Regions from separate parts of the Streptomyces sp. NPDC057424 genome, predicted to be linked through region 2. Evidence: predicted binding sites of a transcription regulator. Region 2 holds the regulator's gene; the other holds the start of a gene.
What was found. The regulator HspR, encoded in region 2, represses chaperone genes until heat shock. The targets are predictions, from matches to a motif close to TTGAGNNNNNNNNNCTCAA.

Region 1 (7,433 bases), on a different contig from region 2:
GCGGGTCGCGATGGCGTCCACGATCGTGGCGTCGTCCTCGACCACCAGGACCCGGCGCTGTGCGCCCGGAGTAGCCGTCGCCGAACCGTTGTGGGAGGTCTGTGTCTGCTCCATCGCCCGCCCCTGGGGTGTGCTTTCCGGAATCAGTGGGGTGATTCCTTCTGACTGGCTATGCCTGCGCATGGTTGCGATTGACGCTTGAATGATCGGCGTCAGGGGAGCAGCGTACGGGGAGTGAGCACACCTTTGCTATCCAGGGCGGATGCCGAGGTGCACGACGTCGGGAACGCCCCGGGCAACCGGGATCTCATCGGTACGCACCTGCTGGAACCCGGCATTCCGCAAGGTTTCTTCGAATTCCGGAGACGGCCGGGCGGACCAGACGGCGAGAACTCCGCCAGGTCTCAGCACCCTTGCGCAGCTGGCCAGTCCGGCCTCCCGGTAGAGATTTCCATTGCCCTCCGTGACGGTCCAGCCCGGTCCGTTGTCGATGTCGAGGCACAGGGCGTCGTACGTGTCGGATGTCTCATTGACGTGGGCGACCAGATCGGTCTCGACGATGGTCGTGCGGGGGTCCGCCAGGGCCCGGGCGGACAGTGCGGAGAGCGGGCCGGCGAGGTGCCATTCGACGATCGCGGGCTCGCGTTCCACCACCGTGATGCGTCCCCAGCGCGGATCCGCCGCGGCGTGCGCGAGGGAGAAACCGACGCCGAGTCCGCCGATCAGGACGTCGGGGCGGTCCCGGCCGGCCAGGGCGTCCAGCGCCGCGTCGACCAGCCGCCGCTCCGAGCGGCCGTCGGAGGTGTCCATCAGGAAGCAGCCGTTGGCGATGATCTCCAGCCGGTCACCGTGCCGCCGCAGCACCACCTCACCGTGCGGGCCCTCGCGACGGTCCAGTACATCGGGGATGTCGTACGAGGCAGGCATGGGGGCATCCTGGCAGGGACGGGGAGCGCGGCGCCCGGCATTTACCCGGGGCCGGGGCGGGACGCGGGACGCGGCTTTCGGGTTGCTGTGAATCGGCCCTCGCACGGCGCGGGTCACAGACAGCGGGGTGTCCGGGGCGAAGACTGGGGCATGACGGAAGGAGCGCCCGTGGTGGAACGCACCGCGCCGCCCCAGGAGACGGCCACGCCGACGCCGGCGGGCGCGCCCGGCTCCGATGTGCCGGGGCTGCTGGACGGGGTGCCGCGGCAGCGGAGCCCGCGCGAGACGGCGGCCCCGGGAGTACGGGAGCCCGTCCCGGCGGCCGTGCCCCGGCTGCGCACGCTCCGCCCCTGGCGGCTGCTGCCCACGCCCCCCGGCACCCCGTTCACCTTCGGATACGCGATCCTCCTCTGCGCCACCTCACTGTTCTCCGCGTGCGCGGACCCGGCCCTCGTGCACGCCCTGCTCCAGGGCTCCAGCACGGACGTGGCGCACCTGGTGCGCACGCCGGAACTGGTGCTGATCGGCAGCGCGCTGTGGGTCGCGGGCGGGGTGACCTCACCGTTCGCCGTCGCCTTCGTGCTGGTGCTGACCGCGCTGGAACGGCGGATCGGCGGTCTGCGCACGGCCGGTGTCTTCCTGCTCGGACATGTCCTCGCCACCCTCGCGACCGAGGTGCCCGTGGGCCTCGCGGTCCTGGCCGGGCACCTCCCCGGCTCCTCCCTGCACCGCCTCGACTACGGCGTCAGCTTCGGTGTCGCGGCCGGCATCGGCGCCCTGGCCGGTCTGCTGCCGCTCCCGCTGCGCGTGCCGCTGCTGGCCGGCTTCGGCTGGATCCTCCTTCAGGACCTGCTCGCCTTCAGTGACCCGATGACGAACTGGGGGCACCTCATCGCCCTGGTGATCGGCGTGGCGACCTGGCCTCAGGTCCGGCGGTGGCGCGCCGGGCGACGTCTCGTCCAGGCCTCTCACCAGGCGTAACCCGCTTCCTCGCGCTGGATCGCTCACAGCGAACACGTCCCGGGGAACATCCCGCCCCCCTCCAGCATTGAGTCGGCGTAGCTCAACTTGACTGCCGAAGGGGAGATCATGGCTTCGACGTCCACACCGCTCACCCTGCCCGTGCTGCCGCTCGACGGCGAGGTCGTGCTGCCCGGGATGGTGGTCCCGCTGGACCTGAGCGACTCCGAGGTCCGTGCCGCGGTGGAGGCCGCCCAGGCCGCTGCCCGGTCAACGCCCGGAAAGCCCCGGGTACTCCTGGTGCCACGCATCGACGGGACCTACGCGAACACCGGTGTCCTCGGCACCGTCGAGCAGGTCGGCCGGCTCGCCGACGGCGACCCGGGCGCCCTGATCCGCGGGCGTAGCCGGGTGCGCATCGGCGCGGGGACGACCGGTCCCGGCGCAGCCCTCTGGATCGAGGGCACCCGCGTGGACGACACCGTTCCGGACCCTCTGCCCGGCCAGGTCGCGGAACTGGTCAAGGAGTACAAGGCCCTCGCCACCGCCTGGCTGCGCAAGCGCGGCGCCTGGCAGGTCGTCGACCGGGTCCAGGCCATCGACGACGTCTCGGCGCTCGCCGACAACTCCGGCTACTCGCCGTTCCTCACCACCGACCAGAAGGTCGAGCTGCTGGAGACCGCCGACCCGGTGGCCCGGCTGAAGCTCGCCACCCAGCAACTGCGCGACCACCTCGCCGAGCAGGACGTGGCCGAGTCCATCGCCAAGGACGTCCAGGAGGGCGTCGACAAGCAGCAGCGCGAGTTCCTGCTGCGGCGTCAGCTGGAAGCCGTCCGCAAGGAGTTGCGCGAACTGGGCGGCGAGCAGGAGGGCGAGGAGTCCGACGACTACCGCAGCCGCGTGGAGGCCGCCGACCTGCCCGAGAAGGTCCGCGAGGCCGCGCTCAAGGAGGTCGACAAGCTGGAGCGGTCCTCCGACCAGTCGCCCGAGGGCTCCTGGATCCGCACCTGGCTCGACACGGTCCTGGAGATGCCGTGGAACGAGCGCACCGACGACAGCGCTTCCGCGTACGACATCCGGGGCGCCAAGGCGGTCCTGGACGCCGAGCACTCCGGTCTCGAGGACGTGAAGGAGCGGATCACCGAGTACCTGGCGGTGCGCAAGCGGCGTGACGGCCGGGGCCTCGGCGTCGTCGGCGGGCGGCTCGGCCACAGGCCGGCGCGAAGCGCCTCGGCTGAGGGCGCTGGTGGGCGACGGGACGGCGGTGCCGTGCTCGCGCTCGTCGGACCGCCCGGCGTCGGCAAGACCAGCCTGGGCGAGTCCGTCGCCCACGCGATGGGCCGGAAGTTCGTGCGCGTCGCCCTCGGCGGTGTTCGTGACGAGGCCGAGATCCGCGGGCACCGGCGCACCTATGTCGGCGCGCTGCCCGGCCGGATCGTGCGGGCCATCAAGGAGGCCGGGTCGATGAACCCGGTCGTGCTGCTCGACGAGATCGACAAGGTGGGCTCGGACTTCCGGGGCGACCCGGCCGCCGCCCTGCTCGAGGTGCTCGACCCGGCGCAGAATCACACCTTCCGGGACCACTACCTGGAGGTCGAGCTGGACCTGTCGGACGTGGTCTTCCTCGCCACCGCCAACGTCCTGGAGGCGATCCCGGAGGCCCTGGCCGACCGGATGGAGATCGTCCGCCTGGACGGCTACACCGAGGACGAGAAGGTCGTCATCGCCCGTGATCACCTGCTCCCGCGCCAGCTGGAGAGGGCCGGGCTCGACGAGGACGAGGTGACCGTCGACGAGAGCGCGCTGCGAAAGATCGCCGGGGAGTACACGCGTGAGGCGGGCGTGCGCACCCTGGAGCGGTCCGTCGCACGGCTGTTGCGCAAGGTCGCCGCCCAGCACGAACTGGGCGAGCGGAAGCTGCCGCTCACCGTGACGGCGGACGACCTGCGGGACCTGATCGGCCGGCCGCACCACGTGCCCGAGTCCGCCCAGGACCCGGCCGAGCGGCGGACGTCCGTGCCGGGCGTGGCGACCGGGCTTGCGGTGACCGGAGCGGGGGGTGACGTGCTGTTCGTCGAGGCGTCGCTGGCCGACCCGGAGACGGGCGCGGCCGGGCTGACCCTGACCGGTCAGCTGGGTGACGTGATGAAGGAGTCCGCGCAGATCGCGCTGAGCTTCCTGCGCTCCCGCGGCGCCGAGCTCGAACTGCCGGTGGCCGACCTGAAGGACCGGGGCGTGCACATCCACTTCCCGGCCGGTGCGGTCCCGAAGGACGGCCCGAGCGCGGGCATCACGATGACCACCGCCCTCGCGTCCCTGCTCTCCGGCCGGCTGGTCCGCACGGACGTGGCGATGACCGGCGAGGTCTCGCTGACCGGGCGGGTCCTGCCGATCGGCGGTGTGAAGCAGAAACTGCTCGCGGCACACCGGGCGGGTGTCACCACCGTGATCATCCCCAAGCGCAACGAGCCCGACCTGGACGACGTCCCGGCGGAGGTGCTGGGCAGGCTCGACGTCCACGCCGTCACCGACGTCCGCCAGGTCCTGGAGCTGGCGCTCGCGCCCGCGACCAACGGGGCGGCGCCGGAGGTTCCGGAGCGGGCGCTCATAGCGAAAGGACCCCTTAGGCACTGAGGGAGGACGCGACCGGATGAGGGAGGCCCGGGTGCCCGTGCGGGAGGCCCGGGCCTTCACCGTGTGGTGGCCCTGTGGACACGGACGCCCTGACCTGCGGAATACTTGCCGAACTGCGGTGATGACGCCAGGTGGCGGAAAATCCCAGTACCGGAATTGTCACGACCGGGCGACGACCGAGGCAGGGGCTGACGTGCACGAGGGCGGCAACGACGACGGACACCGCAACGCCGGTGTGGCCGGAAGCGGTGTGGATCAGCCCGCCTTCCTGGCACTGGAGCGCGAGCTGACCGTGCTGCTGCGGCGCGCCCGGGCCAGCCAGGGCGAGATGGCCCGCGAGGTCCACCCCGACCTGGAGTCCTCCGCGTACGGCCTGCTCGTCCGGCTGGACGAGTGCGGAAAGCAGCGGGCCACCGAGCTCGCCGCCTACATCGGGGTCGGCAAGGCGACGATGTCCCGTCAGCTGCGCGCTCTGGAGGAACTCGGGCTGGTCGCGCGCGAACCCGATCCCGCCGACGGACGCGCCTGGCTCGTCGCCCTCACCCAGGAGGGCCACGACCGCGTCCGCCGGGTCCGGGAGGCCCGCCGCGCCCGGTACGCCGGCCGCCTGGCCGACTGGGACTCCCGCGAGGTCACGGAACTGGCCCGGCTGCTGAACCAGCTCAACCGCGGTATGGAGAAGTAGGACCGGGCACAGCGCGGGCGTCCGCCCGGCACGCCGAGAGCCCGCACCGGACGCCGCGGGGCCCGCCCTGCAGGGGCCGACGCGACGTCTGCCGGCACCCTCAGAACTCGACGTACACGGCCGTCGCGTCGTCGTGCCGCTTGCCGCGGCCCGGGGGCGTCGTGGCGGCGTCCGACCGCTCCAGCGTCCGGACGCGGTCCACCAGCGCCTGCGGACCCTCCTTGCGGAGCAACTGGAAGTAGTCGGTCCAGTCGCCCTCCTCGAATCGCTCCACCCAGCGGGTGGCGCCGTCCGTCAGCGCGGCCAGGGCACGGACCCGGCCGCGGGGCACGGTTCCGGTCACCGCCCGGGCGGCCACCGCCGGGTCGGCGGCGGCCGTGAAGAAGCCGCCCTCCCTGTTGCGGAGGGTGGAGTCCACCAGAGCGTCCGTGGCCAGCGCCGAGCGGGGGAGCAGGGCCAGCCGGTCGTCGAGGACGGGTGTCACGACGCCGTCCGGGGACTCCAGGAGAAGAGCCGAGTCGGACAGGACCAGGTACTCGACCACGTCCGGGTTCCAGCGGACGGCGACCGCCGTGGCCTGCGGTGTCCGGGGGTGAGAAAGGTCACAGGTTGTGGCGTGTGCCTCGGAGGTACGCACGATGGCGCGGGACAAGACGCCGACGAGGGGTACATCCGGGAGCGAAACGGTCAGCTCGGTCAGCGCTCCACCGAGGCGTGCGGTGAACCAGGGGACGGGATGCAGACAGCCCGTCCCGGTCTTCGGCGGTGTGACCCCGTCCAGGACGACGACCGAACCACCCTGTCCGGAGGCCGGTAGCCCGACACTGGCGAAGTCCTCGTTGGGGCGGCCGGCGTCTCCCGGCTCCGAGGCGAGTTCCGTACGCATCCAGCCAGTCTGCACGAGCCCTTCACAAGGTCCGCAAGAGGCTGGCAATGGTTGCCTGGCCGGCGCAGCCACGCAGGTCAGGCGCCTGGTTTGGGCAGGAATGATTTGTTCCGGGAAGGCGTGGTGGCGAATACTGCCACCGCCCGCCGTCATCGTCCAACCGGCGTGCCGCGCAAGGTCGCTGCAAGGGCCCGCGGAACTTGCCCCTCAACTCCCCTCCGAGGTTCACTCCTTCGGGTGGCGGGTCAGGTGATGCGCGTGCGCTGCCCACCGGCGCTGGGAGGGTCGGGAAGTGTACCGGGAGTACGCACCAGTTGACGGAGCGTCATCCGGGCCCAAGGGTTCACGAGTCAGGAATGCGAGCACCGGTGCAGAAGACGCGGCCTCGTCGCACAGGCAAGCAGACGGCCCCTGTTCAGGGCGCTGAGCCGACACCCCCCACCGGCAAGGGCCGCCCCACGCACGTACGCAACCGGCTGATCGTGGCCGTGGCCGTGGTCGCCGCGGCCATCGCCGGCGTCGGCGCCCCGTCCGTTCTCGCCGCCTCCGGGCAACTCCACGACTCCCAGGAGCTCGTGACGCTCGCGGAGCAGACGCAGGACGCCCTCGCCCTCGCGCACTCCCTCGCCGACGAGCGGGACGACGTCACCTCCTACATCGCCGCCGGGCGCCCCAAGTCGAAGGCGCCCTCCGAGCAGCGCAGCGCCCGCGTGGACCGGCAGGTCGAGGAGCTGCGGGCCGACACCGACACGCCTGCCTCGCTGCGCTCCGACCTCGACGGCATAGCGGCCGTGCGCAGGGCTGCGCTCACCGGCAAGAGCAGTGCCCTGGAAGCACACCAGGCGTACTCCTCCGCCATCACCGAACTCCACGGGCTCGCCGAACAACTGGCGCAGCAGACGCCGCCGCGTGCGGGTGCCGGCGGCTATGCGCTGGCCGAGCTGGACTCCGCCGTCCAGCAGGCGGCGGCGGCCCGTGGGCTGCTGCTCGCCGCGCTGAGTGTGCCGCGCAGCACCGAAACGGTCATCGACCCCGTCACCGGCCTGCCGACCGAGACCGCCACCTCCTCGGACGAGGACACCCGGCAGCGCGACGCCCTCAGCGCCGCCGCCCAGCAGGCCCGCCTGCGCTCCGACGCGGCCCTGGCCGACTTCCGCGGCACCGCGCCCAAGCCGTCCCGCGCCTCCTTCGACTCCACGGTCACCGGCACCGAGGTCAACTCCGCCGACAAGTACCTCGCCACCCTGACCGACCAGCCGACGCTCTCCAGCAGCGACCTCGCCACCAGCACCAAGCGGCTGGACGTGGCCCTGTCCGCCCGCGTGGACCTGATGCGCGGCG
Region 2 (7,433 bases):
GAGGAAGCGGTGCCAGGCGACACCCATGTTGGTGTTGAGCGACACCACGATCATCCAGATGAACGAGGTGCCGATCTTGATCGTCGCGACCAGGTAGACGAGGTTCTGCAGCGCGGGGACGCTCAGCCCCTTGAACGCGAGCACCAGCGGGTACGACGCGAAGTACGACGCCTCGTAGTGGTCGACGTGGTGGAGCGCGCCCTCCAGGCCCCGCAGCACGTAGATCGCCAGGCCGATGGTGAGGATGACGTACTCGACGAAGTACGCCTGACCGGCCTTGGAGCCGGCGAAGCGGGACTTGCGGCCCGGACGGCTGGGCAGGTTCAGCAGGCGGATCGCGATGAGCACCGCGATGCCCAGGACCGTCATCACGCCGATGAACTCGATGTACAGCTCGAACGGCAGGAACCCGCCGATGACCGGCAGCACCCAGTCGGCCTGGAACAGCTGGCCGAAGGCCTGGGCGAGGGTCGGCGGGAGCGTCAGGAAGCCGACGGCGACGAACCAGTGGGCGACACCGACGATGCCCCACCGGTTCATGCGCGTGTGGCCGAGGAACTCCTTCACCAGGGTCACGCTGCGCTGGTAGGGGTTGTCGGTCCGGGTACCGGCGGGGACCGGCTGGCCCAGCTTGAAGTACCGGACGAACTGGCCGATCGCGCGTGCGAGCAGCGCGACGCCGACCACGGTCAGTACCAGCGACACGATGATCGCGGCGAGTTGCATGGGGGCTCCTCGGGCCTGCGAGGGGTTTCGTCGGGGTGACCTGCCGTGATGGAGGGTTCCCCGAAATTACTAAGCGGTAACTTATGCAGTCCGTCTGAGACTACCCTCATCCTCCGCCGCACTGTAGCCGGGTGGGCAGTGATCTGAATCGCTGAGGGTTGCCTCAGAAACCGACCGGATCCGGTCGGGATCGCGCCGGTATCGCGTCGGGATCGCGTCGTGTTATTCATACCGAATTGTCATAATCCCGCCTACCTTATATCCGTGCTCTACGGGATCAGCGCCGCCGCCACCGCCCTCCTCCTCACCGCCCTGCTCGCGGCCGCCCTGCGGGCCCCCGCCCTGCGGCTGCGGCTGGTCGAGCGGCGGCGGCAGCGGGACGTGCCGCTGTCCGGGGGTGTGGCCGTCGTCCTCGTCACGGGGCTGGTCGTCGGCGCCGGGGAGTGGCTGGGGATCGCGCCGCCCGCCGACGGGGCGCGGGGGGTGCTCGCCGCGGCGGCTGCCGTCGCCCTGCTCGGGCTCGCCGACGACGTGTGGCGGCTGCGGCGGCGGGTGCTGGTCGCCGGTACGGGCGTGGCGGCCGCGTGTGTCGTGCCGTACGGGGAGACGGGGGTGGGGACCGGGCTGCTGGCCGTCGTGTGGGTCGTGGCGGTGGTGTGCGGGCTCCGGGGGCTCGATCACGCCGACGGGCTGGCCGGTACGGTCGGAGTCGTCGCCGCCTTCGGGGTGGCGGCCTGTGCGGCCGTCGAGGTGATGGACGGCATCGCGGGGCTGATGAGCGTGCTGGCCGCCGCGCTGACCGGGTTTCTGCTGCACAACTGGCATCCCGCGCGCGTGGCGCTGGGCAGTTGCGGGTCCATGTCCGCGGGGTTCGTGATCGCCGTGGGAGCCGTGTGTGCCCGGGCCGGGTCCGGGGTCGGGGAGAGCGCGGGGGTCCTGTTCGCGCTGACCGCCGTGGTGGGTGCCGATGCCGTGCTCGTGCTGGTGGCCCGGCGGCTGGGCGGGCGGGGTGTGTTCCGCAGTGGGCCCGATCATCTCGCGCACCGGCTGCGGCGGCTCGGGCTGACCGCGCCGGGGGCGAGTCTGCTGCTGGGAATCGGGGCGTTGTCCGGGATGCTCGTCGGGGTACTCGCGCACGCCGGCCGGGTCGGGGCCGACGCCCTGTGGTGGGTGGCGGGAGGGGCCCTCGTGGTCGTGTTCGCCCTCTCACGGGTGGCTGTGTACGGTCCTCGACGCAGCGTATCGCCGCAGGTCACAGCCCCATTGCGTGTAAGGAACGGATAAGAGTTGAGCCTGCCCGACTCAGCTCTGTTGACCGGTTGGGGGCCGTCGTGCACACTTGAGTCCGTTCCACTCAAGTCAGCTGGAGGAATCAACCATGGCACGTGCGGTCGGCATCGACCTGGGCACGACTAACTCCGTCGTCAGCGTTCTGGAGGGCGGCGAGCCCACCGTCATCACCAACGCCGAGGGCGCCAGGACCACGCCGTCCGTCGTCGCCTTCGCCAAGAACGGTGAGGTGCTCGTCGGAGAGGTGGCCAAGCGCCAGGCGGTCACGAACGTGGACCGGACCATCCGCTCCGTGAAGCGTCACATGGGCACCGACTGGAAGATCGACCTCGACGGGAAGCCCTTCAACCCGCAGCAGATCAGCGCCTTCGTGCTCCAGAAGCTCAAGCGGGACGCCGAGTCCTACCTCGGCGAGAAGGTGACCGACGCGGTCATCACCGTCCCGGCGTACTTCAACGACTCCGAGCGTCAGGCCACGAAGGAGGCCGGCGAGATCGCCGGTCTGAACGTGCTGCGCATCGTCAACGAGCCCACCGCGGCCGCTCTGGCGTACGGCCTCGACAAGGACGACCAGACCATCCTGGTCTTCGACCTCGGTGGCGGTACGTTCGACGTCTCGCTGCTGGAGATCGGCGACGGTGTCGTCGAGGTGAAGGCCACCAACGGTGACAACCACCTCGGTGGTGACGACTGGGACCAGCGCGTCGTCGACTACCTGGTCCAGCAGTTCCAGTCCGGCCACGGCGTGGACCTGGGCAAGGACAAGATGGCCCTGCAGCGTCTGCGCGAGGCCGCCGAGAAGGCGAAGATCGAGCTGTCCTCGTCCACCGAGACCTCGATCAACCTGCCCTACATCACCGCCTCCGCCGAGGGCCCCCTGCACCTCGACGAGAAGCTCACCCGCGCCCAGTTCCAGCAGCTGACCGCGGACCTGCTGGAGCGCTGCAAGACGCCGTTCCACAACGTCATCAAGGACGCCGGGATCAACCTCTCCGAGATCGACCACGTCGTTCTCGTCGGCGGCTCCACCCGTATGCCCGCCGTCGCCGAGCTCGTCAAGGAGCTGACCGGCGGCAAGGACGCCAACAAGGGCGTCAACCCGGACGAGGTCGTCGCCATCGGTGCCGCCCTGCAGGCCGGTGTCCTCAAGGGCGAGGTCAAGGACGTCCTGCTCCTCGACGTCACCCCGCTGTCCCTCGGTATCGAGACCAAGGGCGGCATCATGACCAAGCTCATCGAGCGGAACACGACGATCCCGACCAAGCGGTCCGAGATCTTCACCACCGCCGAGGACAACCAGCCGTCCGTGCAGATCCAGGTCTACCAGGGCGAGCGCGAGATCGCGGCGTACAACAAGAAGCTCGGGATGTTCGAGCTGACCGGTCTGCCCCCGGCGCCCCGCGGCGTCCCGCAGATCGAGGTGTCCTTCGACATCGACGCCAACGGCATCATGCACGTGACCGCCAAGGACCTGGGCACGGGCAAGGAGCAGAAGATGACCGTCACCGGCGGCTCCTCGCTGCCGAAGGACGAGGTCGACCGCATGCGCCAGGAGGCCGAGCAGTACGCGGAGGAGGACCACAAGCGCCGCGAGGCCGCCGAGTCCCGCAACCAGGGCGAGCAGCTCGTCTACCAGACCGAGAAGTTCCTCAAGGACAACGAGGACAAGGTCCCGGGCGAGATCAAGACCGAGGTCGAGGAAGCCGTCGGTGAGCTGAAGGAGAAGCTCAAGGGCGAGGACTCCGCCGAGATCCGCACCGCCACGGAGAAGGTCGCGGCCGTCTCCCAGAAGCTCGGCCAGGCCATGTACGCGGACGCCAATGCGGCCCAGGCCGCCGGTGGTCCCGCCGGTGACGCGGGCGCCGCTGCCGGTGGTGCCAAGGCCGCCGACGACGACGTCGTCGACGCCGAGATCGTCGACGACGAGCGGAAGGACGGTGCCGCGTGACGGAGGAGACCCCGGGCTTCGACGAGCAGCAGCCCGACGTCCCTTCCGGCGCCACCTCCGACGACGCCGAGCCGAAGGCTGCCTCCCCCTCCGCTGAGGAGGGGGCGGCCCCGGCCGGGGACACGGGCCAGGACGTGGCTCTGGTGGCTCAGCTGGACCAGGCCCGCACGGCGCTCAGCGAGCGCACGGCGGACCTCCAGCGCCTCCAGGCCGAGTTCCAGAACTACCGCCGCCGGGTCGAGCGCGACCGGATCGCGGTCAAGGAGATCGCCATCGCGAACCTCCTGACCGAGCTCCTGCCCGTGCTCGACGACATCGGCCGCGCGCGGGAACACGGCGAACTGGTCGGCGGCTTCAAGTCCGTCGCCGAGTCGCTGGAGAGCACCGCCGCGAAGATGGGCCTGCAGCAGTTCGGCAAGGAGGGCGAGCCCTTCGACCCGACGATCCACGAAGCGCTGATGCACAGCTACGCGCCGGACGTCACCGAGACGACCTGCGTGGCGATCCTGCAGCCCGGGTACCGGATCGGCGAGCGCACCATCCGCCCCGCGCGGGTGGCGGTGGCCGAACCGCAGCCGGGGGCGCAGACGGTCAAGGCGGACGAGTCCGCCGACGCCGACGACAAGGAGAGCGGTGGCCCGGACGAGGGCTGACGTCACGGACGAAGGAAAGGAGGGGCGTCGAGGATGAGCACCAAGGACTTCATCGAGAAGGACTACTACAAGGTCCTCGGCGTCCCCAAGGACGCCACCGAGGCCGAGATCAAGAAGGCGTACCGGAAGCTCGCCCGCGAGTTCCACCCGGACGCCAACAAGGGGAACGTCAGGGCGGAGGAGCGCTTCAAGGAGATCTCCGAGGCCAACGACATCCTCGGCGACCCCAAGAAGCGCAAGGAGTACGACGACGCGCGCGCCCTCTTCGGCAACGGCGGCTTCCGCCCGGGGCCGGGCGGCGCGGGCGGCTCCTTCAACTTCGACCTGGGCGACCTCTTCGGAGGCGGTGCCCAGGGCGGCGGTCAGGGAGCCGGCGGCTTCGGCGGCGGCGGACTCGGTGACGTTTTCGGGGGCCTGTTCAACCGCGGTGGCGCGGGCGGGCCGGGCACGCGTACGCACCCCCGGCGCGGCCAGGACATCGAGTCCGAGGTCACGCTCAGCTTCACGGAGGCGATCGAGGGCGCGACCGTCCCGCTGCGGATGTCGTCGCAGTCTCCCTGCAAGGCCTGTTCGGGCACCGGCGACAAGAACGGCACGCCCCGTGTGTGCCCGACCTGTGTCGGCACCGGGCAGGTCGCCCGGGGCAGCGGCGGCGGCTTCTCCCTCACCGACCCCTGCCCGGACTGCAAGGGACGCGGCCTGATCGCGGAGAACGCCTGCGAGGTCTGCAAGGGCAGCGGCCGGGCCAAGTCCTCGCGGACCATGCAGGTGCGCATCCCCGCTGGCGTCAGCGACGGCCAGCGGATCCGGCTGCGCGGCAAGGGAGCGCCGGGCGAGCGCGGCGGGCCGGCGGGCGACCTCTACGTGGTCGTGCACGTCGACTCCCACCCGGTGTTCGGCCGCAAGGAGGACAACCTCACGGTCACCGTCCCGGTGACCTTCGCCGAGGCGGCCCTCGGCGGCGAGGTGCGGGTGCCCACGCTGGGTGGCCCGCCCGTCACCCTGAAGCTGCCGCCGGGCACGCCCAACGGGCGCACCATGCGTGCCCGGGGCAAGGGCGCGGTCCGCAAGGACGGCACCCGCGGTGACCTTCTGGTCACCGTGGAGGTGAGTGTTCCGAAGGACCTGTCGGGGAAGGCTCGTGACGCACTCGAGGCGTACCGCGAGGCGACCGCGGGTGAGGATCCGCGGGCGGATCTGTTCCAGGCCGCGAAGGGAGCATGAGTCTGATGGACGGTCGTCGGCGCAATCCGTATGAACTGACCGAGGAAACCCCGGTCTACGTCATCTCGGTGGCGGCCCAGCTGTCCGGCCTGCACCCCCAGACCCTGCGCCAGTACGACCGACTGGGCCTGGTGTCCCCCGACCGCACCGCCGGCCGGGGCCGGCGCTACTCGGCCCGCGACATCGAACTGCTCCGCCAGGTGCAGGCGTTGTCGCAGGACGAGGGCATCAACCTGGCCGGAATCAAGCGCATCATCGAACTGGAGAACCAGGTCGCCGCGCTCCAGGCCCGGGTGGCCGAGCTGGAGGACGCGCTCGACGGCGCGGCGGCGGCGATGCGGCAGCGCGAGGCGGCGGTGCACGCGTCGTACCGGCGCGACCTGGTGCCGTACCAGGAGGTGCAGCAGACCAGTGCGCTGGTGGTGTGGCGGCCGAAGCGGCAGCAGCAGTCCGACTGACGCGCATGCGCCCGTGAAAGGGCCGGGAAGGGGCCGGGAGGAAACTCCCGGCCCTTTTCCCATGCCTTGGACCGATTTAGCCGGGTCTTCCGTGGATGGCTGTATGGTGCACGGTCCTTGAAGGCGATTCCGCAGAGTCTCCACAACTGCTGCGGAGCGTGGTGTTGTCATCTCGTTAAGTGGTTTTGCTTGACGCTGGGGGTCGCACCCGCGTTGGCTTTTCAGTCACATGGGCACCAATGCTGTGCCCACGTCCGAATCACACGTGAAGTGAGCTCCCGCATGCGTCGTATCGCCATATCCGTGGCAGCCGCCACGATGTCCGTCACGCTCGCAGGCTGCGGCGTGCTCAATGCGACGGGGAGCAGTGACGACGCGAGCCCGACCAAGGGCAACGACATCACCGTGGGGCTGCTGCTGCCGGAGAAGGCGAACACGCGCTACGAGAACTTCGACTACCCGATCATCAAGCGGAAGGTCGAGTCCCTCACCAACGACAAGGGCCGCGTCGAGTACGCCAACGCCGAGGCGAGCGCGAACAAGCAGGCGAGCCAGATGCAGAAGATGATCGACGACCGGGTCGACGTGATCCTGCTGGACGCGGTCGACTCGCACGCCATCGCGAGCGGCGTGAAGAAGGCGAAGGAGGCCGGCATCCCGGTCATCGCCTACGACCGGCTGGCCGAGGGCCCCATCGACGCGTACATCTCCTTCGACAACGAGCTGGTCGGCGAGGTCCAGGGCCGCACCCTGCTGGAGGCCATCGGGGAGGACGCGAGCCTCTCCGACAAGATCGTCATGATGAACGGCTCGTCCACCGACCCGAACGCCAAGCAGTTCAAGGCGGGCGCGATGTCCATGCTGAACGGCAAGGTGACGATCGCCGCGTCCTTCGACACCAAGGACTGGAAGCCGGAGAACGCCGAGGCCAACATGGTCGGCGCGATCGAGAAGATCGGCAAGGACGACATCGCGGCGGTGTACTCCGCCAACGACGGCATGGCGGGCGGCATCCTCAAGGCGCTGAAGGCCGCCGGCGTGACCGACGTACCGCCGATCACCGGCCAGGACGCGGAGCTGCCGGCCGTGCAGCGGATCATCAGCGGCGAGCAGTACATGAGCGTGTACAAGTCG

Region 1: the regulator HspR is predicted to act here: its motif matches at 1,976-1,994, upstream of lon (endopeptidase La).

Annotation. Positions count from the first base shown of each region.
Region 1 is NZ_JBHVCP010000052.1:29,580-37,012, reverse strand. It holds gene ACFU3E_RS30565 (response regulator transcription factor) at 1-114, opposite strand, end outside; gene ACFU3E_RS30560 (spermidine synthase) at 250-927, opposite strand; gene ACFU3E_RS30555 (rhomboid-like protein) at 1,099-1,908, shown strand; gene lon (endopeptidase La) at 2,017-4,521, shown strand; gene ACFU3E_RS30545 (MarR family winged helix-turn-helix transcriptional regulator) at 4,715-5,206, shown strand; gene ACFU3E_RS30540 (protein phosphatase 2C domain-containing protein) at 5,307-6,092, opposite strand; gene ACFU3E_RS30535 (nitrate- and nitrite sensing domain-containing protein) at 6,461-7,433, shown strand, end outside.
Region 2 is NZ_JBHVCP010000005.1:135,848-143,280, forward strand. It holds gene ACFU3E_RS07090 ((Fe-S)-binding protein) at 1-726, opposite strand, end outside; gene ACFU3E_RS07095 (undecaprenyl/decaprenyl-phosphate alpha-N-acetylglucosaminyl 1-phosphate transferase) at 991-2,010, shown strand; gene dnaK (molecular chaperone DnaK) at 2,105-3,964, shown strand; gene grpE (nucleotide exchange factor GrpE) at 3,961-4,617, shown strand; gene dnaJ (molecular chaperone DnaJ) at 4,651-5,841, shown strand; gene ACFU3E_RS07115 (heat shock protein transcriptional repressor HspR) at 5,847-6,299, shown strand; gene ACFU3E_RS07120 (sugar ABC transporter substrate-binding protein) at 6,582-7,433, shown strand, end outside.